Regions from separate parts of the Oceanisphaera sp. IT1-181 genome, predicted to be linked through region 1. Evidence: riboswitches for the same ligand, from Rfam matches in the RefSeq annotation. Region 1 holds a riboswitch; each other region holds the start of a gene.
What was found. A riboswitch is a leader RNA that binds a small molecule or an ion and turns the genes downstream of it on or off. The one in region 1 is predicted to bind thiamine pyrophosphate.

Region 1 (6,763 bases):
CCGCCGACTGCCTGCCCGAATGCGCGCAAATCGCCAGGCTGCACCTCGCCTTACCGACTTTATCTGATAAATTTCCTGATAAAGTGTCTAATAACTTAACTGATAACTTGCCTGATAACGCGGCGGCCAACACACCTCAGCCGCTCAACATGGAGCTGGAAGTCCATGCCCAAGCGTCGGTGGCCGTCCCCTTGCCCCGTGCTCACGCTCATTGGCAGCTCAAGGCGGTATTAGTGGATGGGCAGCTGGCCACAGCATTGCGCCGTGATGCGGCCGGCATCTTGTATGTACCGCTGAGCAAGGGTATTCATCAGCTGCAGCTGCAAGGTGACTTGTATGGCGAGCAATTACAGCTGGATCTGCCGTTAGTGCCCCGTCATGTGCAAGTAATGGCCAACGGCTGGGCGGTGCGCGGGCTTAATGATAATGGCGTGCCTAATAGTCAGCTGCAGTTTAGTCGCGCCCAAGCACAGGCTGACTCCCAAGCGGGAGCGGCTCAGTTAGCGAGCGGCCCGCAACCGGACTTCGTGCAAGTTACGCGCACCGTGCAATTAGGGCTGGACTGGCAGGTAGACACCCAAGTAAGCCGCGTTTCTCCTTTAGGTCAGCCCATTATCTTGAGCCTGCCGCTGTTAAAAGGCGAATCGCTGCTCACGGATGGACTCACCGTCAAAGACGGTAAGTTGCAACTCACCTTACAGGCGGATCAAACGAGCGCTCATTGGCAATCGCGCTTAGATAAATCCGCTGAGTTAACGCTCACCGCCGCCGAGACTACTCGTTGGAGTGAAGTGTGGCGCCTAGATAGCAGCGCCATTTGGCACGTAGAAAGCAGTGGCTTAGTGGTGAGCCAACCCAATAGCGCGCAAGACGGCGAACAAAATACTTGGCTGCCGGTGTGGCATCCGTGGCCAGGTGAGTCGCTAACCTGGCACATTAGCCGACCAGCCGGCGTGCCGGGGCAAACCCTGACCATAGATAGCAGCCAGTTAAACTTAGCCACAGGACACAAAGCGGTAGATGTAGACTTAACATTACAGCTGCGCAGTAGCCAAGGCGGCCAGCATAGCGTGCAGCTGCCCGAGCAGATTGAGCTGCAGTCGGTGCTTATCGACGGTAAAAGCCATGCGCTGCGCCTGCAAGCAGATCACAGCTTGCTGCTCCCGTTAACACCCGGCGCGCAACAGATACAGATTAACTGGCGCCAACAGCCTGGCATTGCCACCGTGTTTAGCACGCCCAACATTGTGCTGAATAGCGCCAGCGTCAATAACGATATCCAGCTCACCCTAGGTGATGATCGTTGGATATTATGGGCCTCGGGCCCGCCTATGGGGCCGGCGGTGTTGTTCTGGAGTTTACTGCTAATTATCGCCTTACTGGCCTTTGGCCTTAGCCGTGTGCGCTTTACACCGCTGCGCTTTCACCACTGGTTATTATTGGGCATCGGCTTAAGCCAAGTGCCACTGTGGATGGCGCTAGTGGTAGTGGCGTGGCTGTTGACGCTGGGGCTGCGTGGTCGTTGGCAACATCAAACGGCAGGCGCGGCCTTTAATCTGGCACAAATTGGCTTGGTGCTGCTGAGCTTATTAGCGCTAGGCTTTTTATTTTTGGCCATTCAACAGGGCTTGTTAGGCTTACCGAATATGCAAATTAGCGGCCATGGCTCTTATGCCAATACGCTGCGCTGGTATCAAGACCGCAGTGCCGGAAACTTACCTCAAGCTTGGGTGTTATCGGTGCCACTGTGGGTGTATCGATTGCTGATGCTCAGCTGGGCACTCTGGTTGGCGTTTGCTTTGTTAGGTTGGTTACGTTGGGGCTGGAGCTGCTTTGCTTACCAAGGTTCATGGCGACCGGTGAAGTTGCATCTCAACTTTGAAAGCAAAAACAAAGCCGCCAAGGCAGCGGCTAAATCTGCGCCAGATAAGTCTGTTCAAGATAGGCCTGATCCAGATAAGCGTTTGTAGCTTCTAATAGCATCATAACTACAGCATAAAAACGGCGGCCATTAGGCCGCCGTTTTATTACCTGCAATGCTCTCGTTAGGGATTAAACGGGTACTTAAGTTTTACTGTTACCTAATTACGTATGAACCTCAGCCATAACGCACCCTATTTTGGTTTGTTCTTTGTAGCTGCCCAATTTATTCGGCAGGCCAGCTCTGCTGGCTGTTACTGAGGTTTAGATTTAAACCCAAACACCAAACCGGGCCGAAGTCCTCTTCGCCGAAGAGACGGGCCCCTACAAGGTCGAAATACCAAACTGAGCCTCATATTCTTCACCGAAGAGGCGGTGCCTACCTGTAACCTATTGAATTCATTGGTGCTGAGTTTTCTGAAACATGGCTGAGCTTTGTGGGTAATCAGGTACTGTTAAGTTTCGCTAATAGTGCTTCGGCGGTGGCGGCGGATGATGCGGGGTTTTGGCCGGTGATCAGCAAACCGTCCGTTTCTATATAAGACTGCCAGTCGTCGGCCTTATGATATTCACCGCCACTCTGTTTAAGCATGTCTTCCACCAAAAATGGCACTATATCCGTAAGCCCTGCCGCTGCTTCTTCGCTGTTACTAAAACCCGTCACCCGCTTGCCATTTACCCAAGGCAAGCCATCAGCCGCATTAATATGGCGCAATACACCCGGTGCATGGCACACGGCGGCCACCGGTTTATTAGCAGCAAGCATAGCTTGAATCAAGCTAATGGAATGAGGATCTTCGGCTAAATCCCACAATGGCCCATGGCCGCCGGGGTAAAAAACCGCGTCAAATTCAAAAGCAGAAAAATCTTTTAGCTCAAAGGTATTCGCTAATTGCGCCTTGACGCTGGCATCCGCAGCATAGCGCTCGGTGGCGGGAGTAAGTGCATCGGGCTCAACACTGTTGGGATCTATGGGTGGCATGCCGCCTTGAGGCGTCGCCAAGGTAATATCGGCGCCCGCATCTTTAAATACGTAATAAGGCGCGGCAAACTCTTCAAGCCACAGGCCGGTTTTCTTACCACTGTCGCCTAATTTATCATGAGAGGTCATCACCATTAAAATATGCATGCTAGCTCCTAATGCTGAAAAAAGAGTTAATAGACACGCTTTTTAGCATAGGTGGTTTTTAGTGCAGCGGAGGTGTGAGGATGGAATGGCCCGATTGTGAGGAGTAAAAATATAGATCCGAAAGAGAGGGTAAAGGGTGGCGCTTTACGCCACACCCTTTCCCCTCACAGTCAGTTACGGCTTAGCTAAGCCTAAGTGGCCGCGCAAGGTATCGGTTTCATAATCGCGACGAAACAGACCGCGGCGCTGTAGTTCAGGCACCACCTGATCCACAAAGTCATTGAGGCTATAGGGCAATGAAGGCGGCATTAGATTAAAACCATCGGCCCCTTCATTTTTAAACCACAACTCCATCTGATCGGCAATTTGCACAGGCGTGCCCACTATAGTGCAATGGCCACCACCGGCCGCTAAACGACCCAATAACTGGCGCACCGTCGGCTGCTCGGTTTCTATGATGCGTAAAATAGTGCTGTAACGGCCTTTAGGGCCAGTAAATTCTTCTAAAGATGGCAGCTCAGGCACTGGCTTATCCAGCTCCCAGTTCATGCAATCTTGTTGGGTATATATACCGAGCTGGCGCAATGAGGCATCAACGGGCAATAGCTCATCCAGCTCGCGCTGCTTGGCTTTAGCCTCTTCTTCGGTGGCCGCCACATAAGTGACTAAGCCCGGCATAATGGGCACATTAACTTCACGACCGGCAGCCTGCACCCGACGCTTAATGTCTCGATAATATTCTTGGGCCGCCGGCAAATCGTACGCCACCGCATATATGCCTTCGGCGCGGCGCGCGGCTAATTCTCGGCCTTCTTCAGAGGCGCCAGCTTGAAACATAACCGGATGTCCTTGGGGCGAGCGCGGCACGTTAAGCGGGCCATCCACTAAGAAGAACTCGCCGTTATGGTTAATGGCATTCACCTTGGTCGGATCTGCATAATGGCCCGAGCGATCAAAACTGAGTGCGTCTGCTTCCCAAGAATCCCAGAGTTTAAGCACTGCATCCACAAACTCATCGGCGCGGCGATAGCGGTCTGCGTGCACCGGCATGGCCTCGTAGTTATGGTTACGCGCTTCCATATCAAACATAGACGTCACCACGTTCCAACCCATACGACCGCCAGAGATATGATCCAAGGACGCCATATAGCGCGCCGCATGAAACGGCGTGTAGAAGGTACTGGACACTGTGCTGATCAGGCCGATTTTATCGGTGGCACGGCTCATGGCGGCCAAGGCCGTTAAGGGTTCTAAAAACCACCAGCTGCCATCGGAGACATTACCGGCGGATTGGCCGTCGGCAAAAAACACCGCATCCAACTTGCCACGCTCGGCAGTTTGCGCCAACTCTTCGAAAAAACTGATGTCGCCTAAACGTTCTACCGACGATTTAGGATGGCGCCAAGCGCCCTTATGATGGCCACAACCAAATAAAAATACGTTCAGGTGCATCATGCGTTGCGCTTGTTGATCTGCCAATTGTTGAGCTGCCATTAGTTTTTCACCAAGCCGCCATCCACCACCAAGTTTTGGCCGGTGACAGAGCGTGACCAAGGTGAGGCAAAAAATAAAGTCGCATCGGCAAATTCAGCGGGTGTAGTAACGCGGCGCAGCGGTGTGGCAGCTGCAATATAATCAAACACCGCCTCTGGGGTGGCCGCAGAAGCATCGGTAGTGCGCAGCAAACCGCCAGATACCATGTTTACGGTGATTTGGTCGGGACCTAAGTCTTGAGAAAGGGTGCGGGTCAGCGATAGCAATGCGGCTTTAGCGGCTGTGTAGTCGTGGTATGGCACCACTGGATTTTGGAACAGATTAGTACCGATATTCACGATACGGCCAAAGCCCGCTTCACGCATGCCGGCAAGCGCGGCTTGAGTGGTGTTTAACGCCCCCTTAACCACACCTTCAAACTGCTGCTGTACGTTGCTCCAGCTTAATTGGTCGGCATTTTCACGGGCATCACCATTAAACGAGAAAGCCGGCAGGGCGTTATTGATAACCGTGGTAATAGGCTGACCAAAGTGGGCTTTCGCTTGTGCAAACAGAGCTTGCACAGCTGCCGCATCGGTCACGTCGGCTTGTATGGCTAGCGCCTGCTCGGGGTAATCGGATGCCAGCTGTTGAGCGGCCTCGGCACTGTTTAAATAGTTTATTACCACCTTGGCACCTTCACGCAAGAAGGCGCGCACTAAATGCTCGCCCAAGCCGCGAGCGCCGCCGGTGACTAATACCAACTGTTGATCGAATGGCTGTGCAGTGTGCTGATTTTGGGGATCGGTTTGGTTGTGTTGCATGGCTTTACTACCTCTAAAAAGTCAGAGGCGAAGGCAGATGGGCAGTGTTGCCGAGAGCCGAATGGCTGACATCCCTTCGCCAGTATGAACTGGATCAGGTTCGACGGGTGTTATCTCAGCCAGGCAGATGTGCTGCCAGACACCCCGTGTCACAAGCTAGACCATAGCATAAAAAGGGTGAATTGTGAGGCGTGAAGCGTGAGGTGGAAAACCTAACCGTAAGTCTGCAGACTCACAGTTGTTGTACCCCTAACACCTTACTCTTCACCCCTCACATTAATGTGGATTTGGTTAAAACAGCTCGGCAGTGGATAATGGCCGTCTGGATGCAATGGAGAACCCGCCCAATGAGCACACAACTGACTAGCCTGACGATTACCCGCCCTGATGATTGGCATTTACACTTGCGTGATGGCGAACAACTCAAAGACACAGTGGCTGATGCTAGCCGTTATTTAGGCCGCGCTTTAGTAATGCCTAATCTTTTGCCGCCCGCCACTACTACCGAGCTGGCGCTGGCCTATTACGACAAGATAACGGCAGTGCGCCCACCAGGCAGCCTGTTTGAACCTTTGATGAGCTTGTACCTCACCGATAAGACAGATCCAGAAGAGATCCGGCGCGCCAAAGCCAGCGGTAAAATCGTGGCCTGCAAGTTGTATCCAGCGGGTGCCACCACCAACTCGGACTCCGGCGTAACTGACGTGAAGAATATTTACTCAGTGTTGGATGTGATGCAAGAAACCGGCATCTTGTTGTTGGTGCACGGCGAAGTGACCGACGCCAGCGTGGATATTTTCGACCGCGAGAAGGTGTTTCTTGAGACTATCTTGCCCGACGTAGTGCGCGATTTTCCTCAGCTGAAAATCGTACTCGAGCACATTACTACCGAGCACGCGGTTAAGTTTGTGGAGCAAGCCGGTGATAACGTAGCGGCTACCATTACCACGCATCACTTGATGTTTAACCGTAACCACATGCTGGTGGGTGGCATTCGTCCGCACTATTACTGCTTACCGATTTTAAAGCGCAACACCCATCAGCAAGCGTTAGTGCGCGCAGCCATCAGTGGTAATAAGAAATTCTTTATCGGTACCGACTCGGCGCCGCATTTTAAGCAAAATAAAGAAACCGCCTGTGGTTGCGCTGGCGCTTATACCTCGCACGCCGCCGTTGAGCTGTATGCAGAAGTATTTGAAGAAGCGGGTGCTCTGGATAAACTGGAAGCCTTTACCAGCCATAACGGCCCAGACTTTTACGGCCTGCCACGCAACTCAGACACCATTACCTTGGTGAAAGAGACCTGGTCTGTGCCCGCCACCCTGCCCTTAGGTGGTCAAGAGTTGGTGCCCATCCGTGCCGGTGAAACCATCAGCTGGATGGTGAAGTAGCGCCTAGCTAATACCGTAGAGGCCGA
Region 2 (6,763 bases), 110 kb from region 1:
CACCGGTGGTGTGTGATAAGACGCCGGTAACCAGAAAAACAACGGAAAGGCCGCTGCCTTAATGCCAAAGGCCACCATAAACAGCATGGCAATCACCGTCACTAAACCCGGCTGTTCGCCGGTACCTAATTTGACGGCTAAGTCCGCCATGTTCAGCGTGCCCGCGTAACCGTAGAGCAAGCCCACTGCCGTTAAGAATAACGCCGAGGATAATAAGTTTAGGGTGACGTATTTGACCGCCCCTTCCATCTGCGCCCGCTCGCCGCCCAAGATCATCAAGCCAAACGAGGCAACCAACATGATCTCAAACCACACATAGAGGTTAAAGATATCGCCGGTTAAAAACGCGCCCGCCACGCCCGCTAACATCAAATGCAGCAGTGGATAATAACCGAAGGCTTCGTGCTTCTGGCTCATGGTCGCCAGCGAATAAACCGCCACACTTAAGCCCACAATGCCGGTCACCAACACCATAATGGCGCTCAGTAAATCCGCCACTAAGGTAATGCCGTAGGGTGCGGCCCAATCCCCCATGTAGGCGACCAAGATGCCTTGCTCGCGTACTTGGATAAACAGATAAATGCCCGCCAGCAACAGGCCTGTGCCCGATAACAAGGATAACCAGCGCTGTACGTTGCGCCATTGCCAACAGGCCAAGGTGAGGGCACCGGCCAGCATGGGAATAAAAATAGGTAGAACTATGGCTATATTCACGAGTCGGTGCTCTTCATTTCATTCATATCATCGGCTCCAATCACTTCATAAGCGCGGTGAATTAGCACCACGGCGAAGGCGAGAACCCCAAAACTAATCACGATGGCGGTTAAAATCAGCGCCTGCGGCAAAGGGTCTGCCATGGTCGTGGTGACACGCTCTAAGTGATCGGGGATCAAAGGCGGCGCGCCGCGCACCAAACCACCGGCGGTTAAAATCAGTAAATTGGCGGCGTTCGATAAAATCATCAGCCCGATCACCAATTTCACTATGCTGCGTCTGAGCATCATAAATAAGGCGGTGGCGTACAGGCCGCCAATCACGAATGCGAATAGGTTTTCCATTAATCCTCCGACTTATCTAGCGACAGTAAAATGGTCGACACCACGCCGATCACCACTAAATAGACACCGATATCGAACAATAAAGGCGTACTCACGCTTAACTCACCAATGCCTGGCACATAAAACGCGGCCCATTGGCTGGTTAAAAAAGGCTGACCTTTTAACAGCACGCCGACCATGCCGCTAACCAACGCCATGCACAGCCCCACGCCCATCAGATGCTGGCTTTCGACTTTTAGCAGCACACGGGTACTGCGCGCATCAAAGGCAAACAGGTGTAAGCCAAAGGCACACGATGCCACTAAGCCCGCAATAAAGCCGCCGCCGGGTTCGTTATGGCCGCGCAACAGTAAAAAAATGGAAAACAATAACAGCAGCGGCACCAGCATGCGGGTGGCGGTTTGTAGAATTATGGAAGTATCTGTTCTCATGATTTAGCCTCATCGCGAAGGCGGATCATGGCGTTCACGCCTATGGCCGCCAAGGCCAACACGAAGATTTCGCCTAAGGTATCGAGCGCCCTAAAGTCCACCAAGATCACGTTCACTATATTGCGACCATGGGCCAGCACGTAACTGTTAGCGGCCAGATAATCCGAGATACGCTCACCCGGCAGGGCAGTTTGATGCACGGTAAGCAGCATCATGGTTACCAGCACACCAAAGGCTGCGGCCACGACGGCATCTCGCCAGCGCACCACACGACCGGATAGCTCCTGAAAACGCGGTAAGCGGAATAACACCAGTACCAGCATGATCACGGTCAGGGTTTCTACCAAAATCTGGGTAATGGCTAAGTCTGGTGCGCTAAAGAACACGTAGACCATGGCCATCACAAAGCCTAACACACCAAGGGCCGCCACAGATCCTAAACGCAAGGTAGTGCCACAGGCATAGACCGCCGACACCATCATTAGCAGCACTATCACCACTTCATAAAAACGCACTCCTTCAAAGGATAAGGAGTAGACGAAGGCATCTTCAGACCAGAAGACGTAGGTTAATAAGCCAATGGTGGTCAGCAAGATAGTCAAAATATAATTGGCCATATAGCCGTTTTGCAGCACCCGCGTTTGCTTATCGGCAATCCACACTAGGCCTTGCATAATGTGTTCATAGCCACGCTCAGGCCCATAAGCCAAGAAATCGATGGCACTGCTTAACGGCTCGCGAACCTTATTCCAGTAGCAATATAAGAGTGCGCCGCACAATAACGCCACACCGCTCAGCAATAACGGAAGATTGAAACCGTGCCATAACGCCAGATCCAGCTCGACGCTAGCGCCGCCGTTAATGGCCGCGATTGACGCCTGTAATAATGGAGAAACCAAGCTGGGCATTAAGCCAAATAGCAGGCTAAGCAGCGCCAACACCGTGAAGCCTAAGCGCATCGACCAGTGCGCTTCTTCCGGTGTTCGGGGTGTGACTTTATAAGGGCCATAAAAGGGCTTAACGGCCACCAAGGCACTGGCCGCCACTATGCAAATAGCGGTAATCAAGCACAGCACAGTTAATAAAGCGGCCAGTTTAGTACTGCCTAAAGCACCACTAAACATCAGCTCCTTGGCGATAAAGCCAAACAAAGGCGGAATACCCGCCAATGACAGGGCGGCAAGAGTGGTAAACATCGCCGTGTGCGGCATATAGATGCGCAGGCCCGACAAGTCGCGTACATCTTTAGTGCCGGTGGAGTAATCCAAGGTGCCAGCGGCCATAAAGAGCGCGCCTTTATATAAGGCATGGGCCAGCAAGAATACCATGGCCGCTTCTAGCGCATGAGGCGTGCCGATGCCAATCAGCATGGTCAAAGTACCCAGCGCCATGACAGTCGAAAAGGCCAAGATACGTTTAAGATCGGTACTGCACACCGCCATAATGGCGCCCACCGTCATAGTCACGCCGCCAAATAACGACAGCGTAGTAGTCCAGACTTCATGGCCGGCCATCATGGGTTGTAAGCGCGCCATTAAATAAATGCCGGCTTTTACCATGGTCGCCGAGTGCAAGTAAGCACTCACCGGAGTGGGGGCCGCCATGGCATTAGGCAACCAAAAATGAAACGGCGTTTGTGCTGATTTAGTAAAGGCGCCCAGCAGTATCAAGCCCATCATGGCGATAAACAGCGGGTTGTCTTGTAATGAGGTGCCTTGGGCCAATAGCTCGCTGAGCTCAAAACTGCCGCCTATATGGCCCAGTAAAATCAAGCCGGTCATCAAGGCAAGACCACCCGCCACGGTAATAAAAAAGCCCTGCAAGGCGGCCTTGCGGGCTTTTTCTTGTTCGTGATTAAAGCCGATCAGCAAATAGGAGGTAAAGCTGGTCAGCTCCCAAAATACAAACATGGCAATCAAGTTGCTGGATAATACCAAGCCCAACATCGCCGCCATAAAGGCCAGCAAATACATCAATAACTTATGAATATCTCGGTGGCCTTGTAGATAACGGCCCGCATAAATAAAGATAAAAGTACCAATGCCGGTGATCAGCAAGGCAAACATCAGGCTTAGGCCATCGACCATTAAGCTCAGATTAATATTGAGACTGGGTATCCAAGAATAATGATAATGCAGCGTTTCGCCTGCGGTCACCGCCGGCCAAAACGTTAAAAAATAGCCAAACAATGCCGCCGGCAGTACCGACAGGCACCAACCAATCTTCGCGCCCATAATGCGAGACAGTTGTGGCACCAGAAAGGCTAAAATAAAGCCCGATAAAATGGCAACAAGCATAGGAAAATGCCTCCTTTCCTTGCCTGTTCAGGCAATAGAATAAGCTAAAAATAGGGAAGAGATAACACTGGGCAGAGGCTATAGTTAGAAGCTATTTCGATTATTTATCAATAAGCTTATCAATCAGTTAATCGATTATTTTTATATTATTATGGCGATCGATACTACAAGTCGACCTAGTAAAACGCAAGCAGGCCACAGTTTTTTCGCCCGCTTGATAACGTTAATTGAGAGATTGATCTAAGTATTCACCAACTCTATATGCAATAGCGATTCCAATATTTTATTTATGGTACAAGTCGGGTCGGGCCTATTTTGGTAGCGAAAAAATGCTCCACCGGACCTCGGCCTTGGCCGATACGCACTAAACTGCCAGCCAAAATCGCCTGATCGATATAGTGCTTAGCCCGCTCTACGGCTTCTTCTAAGCTAAAACCTTGACCTAAATAACTGGCCAGCGCCGCCGATAAAGTACAGCCAGTGCCGTGGGTATTCGCCGTCATAATGCGCGGCGTATCGAAGCAGCGCACTTGACCACCCATTAATAACCAGTCTGGGCTACGCGCTTCTTGTTGCAAGAAGCCGCCTTTGATTAATACCGCCTTACAATCCAACTGCTGTAAACCGGCAAATAAGGCTTCTACGTCAGACAAATACTCAGGAATCGCCACCCCCAATAAAGCCGCCGCTTCCGGTAAGTTAGGCGTGATCACATCCGCCAACGGCAGCAACTCGGTGCGCAAGCAATGCACCGCATCGTCCGCCAGCAACATGTCGCCATTGGCGGTCACCATCACAGGATCCACCACTAAATGCTGGGGCTGATAACGGCGCAACGCCGCCGCTACTGTGCGAATGGTTTCGCTATCACCGAGCATGCCTACTTTCACCGAAGTAATGGCCAAATCGCTGAATACCGCGTCTAATTGCGCTTGGATCATGGCTTGCGGCGTTGGGTGTACTGCGGTCACGCCTTGAGTATTTTGTGCAGTGAGGGCCGTTATCACAGAGCAGGCGTAACCGCCGGTGGCAGAAATGGCTTTAATATCCGCTTGAATACCCGCGCCACCGCTGCTGTCTGAGCCGGCAATGGTGAGGACTATTGGTTTTTGGTGATGTGGCTTTTGGTGATGAGGTTTTTGCTTATTTGCTGCATTAGCAGAGAACTGAGTGGACATTTATTAAGCTCCTTCGGGCGAAGGACTTGCAGGTAAAGTGGCACTTACCCGTTAGTTTCCTACGCCAGCATTAACTGGATCAGGTACAGCGGGTCCGGCATCTACCGTCTCAGCACTTAGGTTTTTGACCAAGGCTCCCCGACTAACAATGGTTGGATAATAGCGACCTACACCTTGAAAAGAAAGCCGTACGCTTTACGCCATACGCGGTAAGTCATACATAAAGAAACACCGAACCAACCGGCTCGGTGCTTTGTTGTTAACGTAACGCGTATAACGTACGGCGTGCAGCTGTCAGTTAATGCGCTTGATCCCAGTTATCGCCGTCGCCGGCTTCAACCAGTAATGGCACATCAATACTGGCCGCATGCTCCATGAGATCGCAGATCTGCTGTTTAAACTCTTCGACTTTATCTTCACGAATTTCAAACACCAACTCATCGTGTACTTGCATCAGCATGCGCACTTCACCGTCGGCTTGGCTCTTTAACCAAGCCGCGACCTTGATCATGGCTTTCTTGATGATATCGGCGGCGGTTCCCTGCATTGGCGCGTTGATCGCGGCACGTTCGGCGCCTTTACGGCGCGCACCGTTTTTAGCGTTGATCTCAGGCAAATATAAGCGACGACCAAACAAAGTCTCCACGTAGCCTTTATCTGCGGCCAGAGCGCGGGTGTCTTCCATGTATTTGAGCACGCCTGGGTAGCGCTCAAAGTAAATATCCATATAAGCCTGAGACTCATGGCGCGCAATACCTAACTGGCGAGACAAACCAAAGGCACTCATGCCATAAATCAAACCAAAGTTAATGGCCTTGGCCCGACGACGCTGCTCGGTAGTTACGCTGTCGAGCGCCACGCCAAACACTTCCGCCGCGGTGGCCTTGTGGATATCCAAGCCTTGGCCGAAGGCATCGAGCAGGCCTTTATCTTTGGAGAGGTGCGCCATGATGCGCAGTTCAATTTGCGAGTAATCCGCCGCCACCAACTTATAGCCTGGCTCGGCAATAAAAGCTTGGCGAATGCGCCGCCCTTCGGTCGTACGAATCGGAATATTTTGTAAGTTAGGATCCGAGGACGACAAGCGACCAGTCGCCGCATTGGCCTGATGATAGGAGGTATGAATGCGCCCACTGTGCTGATTCACCATCAATGGCAGCTTGTCCGTGTAAGTGGACTTGAGCTTGCTTAAGCCACGATATTCCATCAATAACTTAGGCAGCGGATAATCCAGCGCCAGCTCTTGCAGCACTTCTTCTGCCGTTGAAGGCGCGCCCTTAGGCGTCTTTTTCAAAATCGGCAGTGCCAGCTTGGTAAACAGGATTTCACCCAACTGCTTAGGCGAGCTTAAGTTAAAGGGTTCGCCCGCTAATTCATGAGCTTGTAGCTCTAGTTCTTTCAGACGCTTGGCAATTTCATCGCTTTGGATGGCCAGCAGCTTGCTGTCTATCTTAACGCCTGTGTACTCCATCTCAGCCAAAATCGGCACTAATGGCATTTCAATGTCGGTAAATACGCTTTGCAGCTCAGGCTCGGCGGCCAGTTGTTCGGCTAAATGATGGTGCAAGCGCAGCGTTATGTCTGCGTCTTCTGCCGCATAAAATGCCGCTTCTTCTAAGGGAATTTGATTAAACGTCAGCTGCTTAGCACCCTTGCCGGCAATGGCCTCAAAGGGCGTGGTGGCGTGATTTAAGAAGAAATTAGCCATGCTGTCCATGTCGTGACGCGTTTGTACCGAGTTCAGTACATAAGACTCCAACATGGTATCCAGCCCAATGCCACGCATCTGAATATCGTGA
Region 3 (6,763 bases), 1.1 Mb from region 1:
TTGTCGGCCTTGTTGTGTGCAGCAGTAGGCTGGTGGCAGTGGCGCCAACAACCCACATCAAAATGTTGGGCTTCTTTTACCTTGCTCAGCCCTTTGGTGTGGTTAAGTTTGGGCTGGATACTGCTGCACGGCATTGAGCCCAGTATTGATTGGGCGCTGGGTGCCTTGCTGGCTGCCACCGTATATGGTGCCTTAGCCAAATTCTTGCAACCTTCTAAAGATGTGCAAAATACAGGCGTACAAAATTTAGCCGTACAGAACGGCGCCGTTTGGGCTGTGTTGGCGAGTCATATCAGTTATGCGCTGGCGGTGACCATGGCGTTGCGCGAGGCCTCACTCACGCTGGCGCTGGCGGTGCAGTTTGTCAGTCTAGTGTGGTTAGCCCGCCAGTATCGGATGCCGCAGCTGTATCTGTTATTAAAAGTGGTCTTGGCCATCGTAGTGGCGCGCCTTACCTTTAATCCTTGGCTGGCGAGTTATGAGCTTAACCAAACGTTAAGCCCATGGAGCTGGGTGTTATGGACCTACGGCGGTAGCACGTTACTGGCTGGCATCGCGACTTATTTATCCGACCGCAGTGACGCCATTCGCCCTTGGCTGGAAGCCGCCACGCTGCACTTGTTGGTGTTATTTTTGGGTGCCGAGCTGCGCTATTGGCTCTACGATGGCGATATTTTTAGTCAGCAATACAGCTTTACCGAAGCCACCATTAATACGCTGTTGTGGGGTGGGCTCAGTATGACTTACCTGCTGCGTGGCCGCGCCGCTCAACAGTTGGCTTGGTTATATGGTGGCTGTGCTTTGCTACTGCTGGGCCTGTCTAGCCTCAGTTATCTGGTATTGATAAGCGTGTATAACCCTTGGTGGGGCGGGGCTGAGATAAGTGACATTCGGCTATTTAATATGCTGCTGCCCGCTTATGGTGGCCCCGTGTTGCTGGCATTAGCACTGGCGATAATGCTCAATCGTTTCCCTCAATTGCTACCAAAATCGGTGGCGATCAGACAGTGGGCATTGGTGGTAGCGGGAGGGGCCTTTATGTTGTTTAGCGCCCTTGAAATACGCCAGCTCTGGCGCGGCAGTGATATGGAGCTTTGGTCTGGCCTGAATAGCGGAGAGCTCTATACCTACTCAGTGGTGGGCATGCTGTACGCCATTATTGGCATTACTTATGCCACTAAAAAAGGCTATCCGCTGATTTATAAAGCCGGCATGATTTTATTGGGGCTGGTGATCGCCAAGATTTTCTTAATCGATATGGACGGCCTGCAAGGCCTGTGGCGTGTGTCCGCCTTTATGGGCTTAGGCTTGGCGTTATTAGGCTTGGCATGGATGCACCAAAAAGTGCAGCGGGCAGCAGGCTTGGTGAAGGGGGATGGGTAAAGAGTGAAGGGGACGACATAAACAAACGCCTAGCACCAAGCGCCGGGCTAAAAAGAAACATGGTTGTTGTAGGCGAACGCTTGCTCTCGCATTGCGCCGCAGGCGGAACGGTTTCAGACAGTAAAGAGGAAAAGGTAGCGCTAACCACCAAGCTAAAAGACCAGCCCGTCTTTTGTAGCCACCTGCTTTAGCTCATGAGTTGTGCTGATGTACGTCTCACAACAAAAAAGCCGCCCTCAATGAGTGCGGCTTTTGTTATTTCTTGCGCAGCGTATACAGGCTGATTATTTAGAACGAATACTTGGTGGTCAGGCCAAACATGCGTGGTGCGCCTTGCTGTACATACTGCTCCGTGATGTAGCCTTTACGCGGGTCGTTCGGGAACTCAAAGCCACGTACCGCATATTCTTCATCGGTGAGATTTTTGCCCCACAAGGTCACAGTCCAGTTATCTAACTGATAACCAAAGCGCGCATTGAGCAGTGCATAGGCGTCCGAACGGGCGTTATGACTGTCGGAGAAATAAAACGCCTCTTTACCTTCCACATCTAAGCCTGAAAACCAGCCGCTGCCATGATCAAAGCTCACGCCAAGCGCAAATTGGTATTCGGGAGCGTGTGCCGCGTCGCGGCCATCAAAGTTGGCACCGGGCTCTTTTAACTCGGTTTGTAGCAAGCCTAGGCTGGCGTGCAAACGCACGGCGTGCGTCGCTTGCCACTGAGCTTGGGCTTCTAAGCCGTAGCTATAGGCTCGATCGGCATTGGCTGTGTAATCTACGTATTCACTGGAGTTATCTGGGCGCACCACTGTGCGTGAGCCATTAATTTGCGCGTCGTCTCTTTGCTGAAAGAACACCGCCACTTGGGTGTGTAAGCTGTCGTCTAACAAGTTATGTTTGGCACCTAACTCGTAGTTCCACAGGGTTTCGGAATCAAAATTGCGCAGTGTGTCAGGCAACTTGCCGTTAGAGTTATAGCCGCCCACCTTGTAGCCACGAGCGATCAAGCCATAGAGCATTTGGGTCTCGCTGGTTTGGTATTCCAGCGCCATGCGCCCACCCCATAATAGTTCGGTGGGCTTGCTGCGGTTGCCGTCACTGTCGCTATAGAGGGTATTATCTTCTTCTAAGCGCAGGCCGTTGATCCAGGTAAGCTTGTCGGTCAGCCCGGTGGAGAGTTCGCCGTAACCCGCATAGCGGTTCGCGTCATACTCACTGGTAAAGGTGCTCGGCAGATAGGTGTAATCGCGGGTTAAATCTGAGCTGCGATGAAAATAATATAGGCCGCCGGTCCAGTCGGTGCTGTCGTTAAATAGCCGAGACTCTTCGGTGGAAATAAAGCGCACATCGACGGTGGCACCGCGCTCGTCCCTTTGGTAATTATCGGTGGCGCTGTAGGTGTCAGGGTGTAGGCTTGGATAGGTCCAGTCTACGTCAAAACCATATTCTAGATCGCTCTTATTGACGCTGATGGATGTTTCCTGAATAAAGTTCTCATTGCCATACCAAGTCGTTTTACCCGACAGTGCCAGCGTTTCTTGGCGGTCGTGGCCTGGGTTATCCGATAAGGTATGGCGGGTATTATCCAGAGAAAAGGCGTCATAACCGTTATCAACATTGGCGTAAAAGGCGGTGAGGTCTAAGTCCAAATCTTCACTGACGGCAATGCGAAACTTAGTGCGCAGCAGGGTTTCATCAATATTGTTAGTGTCGTCGCGATTTAGGTAATCGTTTTTCACAAAACCATCGCTGGTATTGCGCTGGGCGGCAACGCGATAGGAGACATTGTCGCTAATAGGCCCGCCTACGGCCGCCGCTAAGTTCTGGGTGTTGTACTCAGCCACCGTCAGTTCCACATCACCTGTTAAGGTGTCGGTAGGCTCATTGGCGCTAATGTTGATTAGGCCAGCCAAGGCGTTGGCGCCATACAAACTACTTTGTGGGCCACGCAGCACTTCTACCTGTTTAGTGTCCAGCAAGGTGGCACCTAAGGTCATGGCGCTCATGTCTATGCCATCGACCAACACACCTACCGAAGGATTAACTGCACCAATAAACTGGCTGCGCTCGCCCACACCGCGGATCTGGTAATATTTGCCGCGCGAGGCACCGGCGCTCAAGTTTACGTTAGGCGTTTGCGCCAATACGTCTTCAAGATGATTGTTGCCGGGCTTATTGAGCTCAGCTTCATCAATCACGCTTACGCTGGCCGCAGTTTCTTGCAGGCTGTCATCACGAAAGCTGGACGTAACGGTGGTGGTGTCTAGGGTATAAACCTCAGCCGCGACTGCATAAGTCGGTAACGCGGCCATTAGGCCTAAAGCCACGGCTGAAGATACCGCTGAGGGTAAAAAAGGTAATTTTGGCATTTCAAGTCTCCGCATAGATCTATAGGTTATAGATACGAAAACCGGGTAACGACGAGAGCAGGCAGGTGAGAGCAGAGCAAAGCGTTGCGGCTTCCTATTCCTACGCCGGTATTAGCCGGATCAGGTTCAAAGGGTTCGCGTCTGCGCATCTCAGGCAATCGTAACTGCCACCCCTTAGGATATGACTTATGGTTATAAGTCAGTCTGCATTATACCTATTTAGGCATTAAGGTCGAGATTTATACAGCAAAGCTGTTGTTCCTCTGCGACGGGGCCTTAACAAAAGGGGCCTCAACAAAAAAGCCGCGCTCTAGTGAGCGCGGCTGGTGACTGAATTCATCTTTCTGTATCAGCTTTATTTAGGTGCCTGTTTGTTTTCAGCATTTGTTACTTTAAACAACGCCCTCTAGGTTCATCGCTCTCATGCAGCACCACATCCGAGTGCAGAAATTGCGCCGCGTCTGCTGAATCCGTCACTTTAGTGGCGCTGCGCTCTAGCATCTCAGCTTCAAACTCGCCTAACACGCGGTTGCGAATGCCTGCATCGCGCCAGTTCGATTGTGGCCGGCAGCTTCTGACAATAATGCGTGCCAGTGATAATGCATCGAGCAACGCTTGGTTAGCGCCTTGCCCTTTAAACGGGCTCATGGGGTGCGCCGCATCGCCAAGCAATGTAATGGGACCTGCGCTTGCCAATAATTCTGGCGTGAGTAAGGCGCGGTCATACACCGGATAGCCAGAAATTTGTGCATCCTGAGTGGCTGCCAAAATCTGCGGAATGGGCGAGTGCCACTGGGTGCGCTTGCAGGCTTCTGCCTTTAGCGCTGCAGTGCCTTGGGCACTCAAGGCTCTAGCTTCGTTTTCTGCCATAGGAAAGCTTAATTGCCACATCACAGAATCGGCGTCGTAGGGCATGATATAAATACGCTCATGGCCATTGGCGGTTTGAAATACCGTAGCAGAGTCCAGTAAATCACTGTCTACGCCTTCAAGCGCACTTAATGGGCAGATCCCTAAGATCACCATGCAATCCAAATAACGCAGGGAGCTTATGTCGTGCCCCAAAGCTAAGTGGCGAACGACACTTCTAATACCATCGGCACCCACCACCAAGTCCGCTTTGGCGCTTTGTATTTGTCCGTTCACCTCAAAGCTCAGCTCAACGCCTTTATCAGTCTCTTTAAAGTCGACCAACTGATGGCCCCATTTTACGCAGCTGTGTGTATTTGGGAGTTCATTCAGGTGGGCACCCAATTGTTCCAGCAGCGCTAAGCGCAAAGACTGACGGGCGATATGCACGTTAGTGCGCTTAGGCGCAGAAGTGCTATCTGAGTGCAGCCACTTTCTCATGCCCCATTCGCCAAGCACTTTGCCGTCAGTGGTGTGTACCACATGGCGAGTAGACACCACGCCCTTATCGAGAGAGAAAATACCTAAGCCTTCGATGGCTTTGCTCGCTTGTTGCAAGGTGAGGCCATAACCCTGAGAGCGAGCTTCAAAGCCACTATCGCGCTCATAAAGGGTGAACGGAATGCCACGGTGTAAACAGGCCACCGCCAATGCTACGCCGCCAATGCCGCCTCCAATGATCGCCACAGTTGGATAGTTTTCTGTATCGGCTACCGGTGGGGTAAGAGCCGCGATCAGTCCAGATCCGCCACAGTTTGGGCATGAAGATAAGTGTGCTTTAGGGAGAGCAGGAGCCGTGCCGCCGTTCTTTTCAAACTGCGCTAGCGCTGCCTGATAGCTGAGCTTCACTTTCTTGCGGATCTTCTGACTGATCCGGCCGCGCCCCTGACACTTAGGACAAGGCGCCCAGCTGGCTGCTGCAGAACTCTCTACTTCATTCTCTGTTTCGATAGGTAACTTGATGGGTTGGCCCTCATAAGAAAAGCTTAAGCAAACTCTAATTGCGCTGGCGATTATAAGGCAGTAGCGACCACTTTCATTGCTTTAAAGCATGGTTTTGTTTTGTGCTCTGAGAAGATTTTTTCATTCGTCTTAATGGTACTGGCGATGTCAGTTTGGCAGACCATAGACTCCAATAACAAAAAAGGCCCCCAAAGGGGGCCAAAGGTACAACTAACGCTAAAGACTCAGGATTTTGCGGGAACTGCAGCGACACCGGCAGGACGGACAATGGGTTTCATTATCACGTAATAGCCCAACACGCTCACTACCAGCCCGACAAAGAACGCATAGTCGATGAGCACTAGGCTGCAGACGAAGGACAGACCGTAGACCAAGAAGGCCCGCAGGTTGTAATTGTTCTGATAAACGAAGGGTCCCAGAGGGTTATAAAAGTCGTCCACGTTTAACTGACCACGGCGCAACAGATAGAAGTCGGTCAGCATGATACCCGCTACCGGACCCAGCAAACCGGAAGTAATAACGCTGAACCACAGCAGGTTATCGGCAAACACCCAAGGCATCATCAGCAGGCCGATGGCACCGGAGATGGACACACCCTGGCCAAAAGTCAGTCTGGGGAAGACGTTCATCAGGATAAGAGCGGACGGCATCAGGTTGGCCACTGTGTTGGTGGACCACTGGGCAAAGGCGATGGTGATCATGCTCAGGATCAACACGATTGGCGAATTCATGGAGTTCAGTACGATTTCGATCGGGTCCCAAGTGCCGGTGAGGATACCGCCAATCATGCCCACCATCAGAATACCGGAGCCAATCACGATAAGGCCGGAGATCTGGGCGAAAAAGGGCTTGCGGTTACGGATAAAGAAATTCTTGCTGCTGTGGTCGCGAGAGCGCTCCAGCTTACGGGTCATATCCGGGCTGTTCAGACCCATGGTGATCCAGATGCCTGCGATAGCCATTACCGCGAACCAGAAAGATCCATCATTCAGCGAAGGTGCGGCCAGCACGTCACCGATGGTGGCGTTATTGTTATCCAGCAACCAGAAGGTAACCAGACCGATCAGTATGGTCAGCGCCGGAATGGCGACCCAGTCGAACTTGGCCATGGCTTTCATGCCATAGATGGCATTGACTACCT

Region 2: linked by a shared signal. The riboswitch ahead of thiD (bifunctional hydroxymethylpyrimidine kinase/phosphomethylpyrimidine kinase) and the one ahead of R0134_RS15685 (3-oxoacyl-ACP reductase) in region 1 are both predicted to bind thiamine pyrophosphate.
Region 3: linked by a shared signal. The riboswitch ahead of R0134_RS10955 (TonB-dependent receptor) and the one ahead of R0134_RS15685 (3-oxoacyl-ACP reductase) in region 1 are both predicted to bind thiamine pyrophosphate.

What each region holds. Positions count from the first base shown of each region.
Region 1 is NZ_CP136856.1:3,529,135-3,535,897, reverse strand. Features, by position in the region: gene R0134_RS15700 (hypothetical protein) at 1-1,970, shown strand, start outside; gene R0134_RS15695 (type 1 glutamine amidotransferase domain-containing protein) at 2,366-3,049, opposite strand; gene R0134_RS15690 (LLM class flavin-dependent oxidoreductase) at 3,224-4,543, opposite strand; gene R0134_RS15685 (3-oxoacyl-ACP reductase) at 4,543-5,346, opposite strand; TPP riboswitch at 5,401-5,503, opposite strand; gene pyrC (dihydroorotase) at 5,694-6,737, shown strand.
Region 2 is NZ_CP136856.1:3,420,342-3,427,104, forward strand. Features, by position in the region: gene R0134_RS15210 (Na+/H+ antiporter subunit D) at 1-714, opposite strand, end outside; gene R0134_RS15215 (Na+/H+ antiporter subunit C) at 711-1,058, opposite strand; gene R0134_RS15220 (Na+/H+ antiporter subunit B) at 1,058-1,489, opposite strand; gene R0134_RS15225 (putative monovalent cation/H+ antiporter subunit A) at 1,486-3,786, opposite strand; gene thiD (bifunctional hydroxymethylpyrimidine kinase/phosphomethylpyrimidine kinase) at 4,074-4,964, opposite strand; TPP riboswitch at 5,004-5,115, opposite strand; gene polA (DNA polymerase I) at 5,263-6,763, opposite strand, start outside.
Region 3 is NZ_CP136856.1:2,455,635-2,462,397, reverse strand. Features, by position in the region: gene R0134_RS10960 (DUF2339 domain-containing protein) at 1-1,383, shown strand, start outside; gene R0134_RS10955 (TonB-dependent receptor) at 1,672-3,750, opposite strand; TPP riboswitch at 3,831-3,935, opposite strand; gene R0134_RS10950 (NAD(P)/FAD-dependent oxidoreductase) at 4,138-5,346, opposite strand; gene R0134_RS10945 (cytosine permease) at 5,847-6,763, opposite strand, start outside.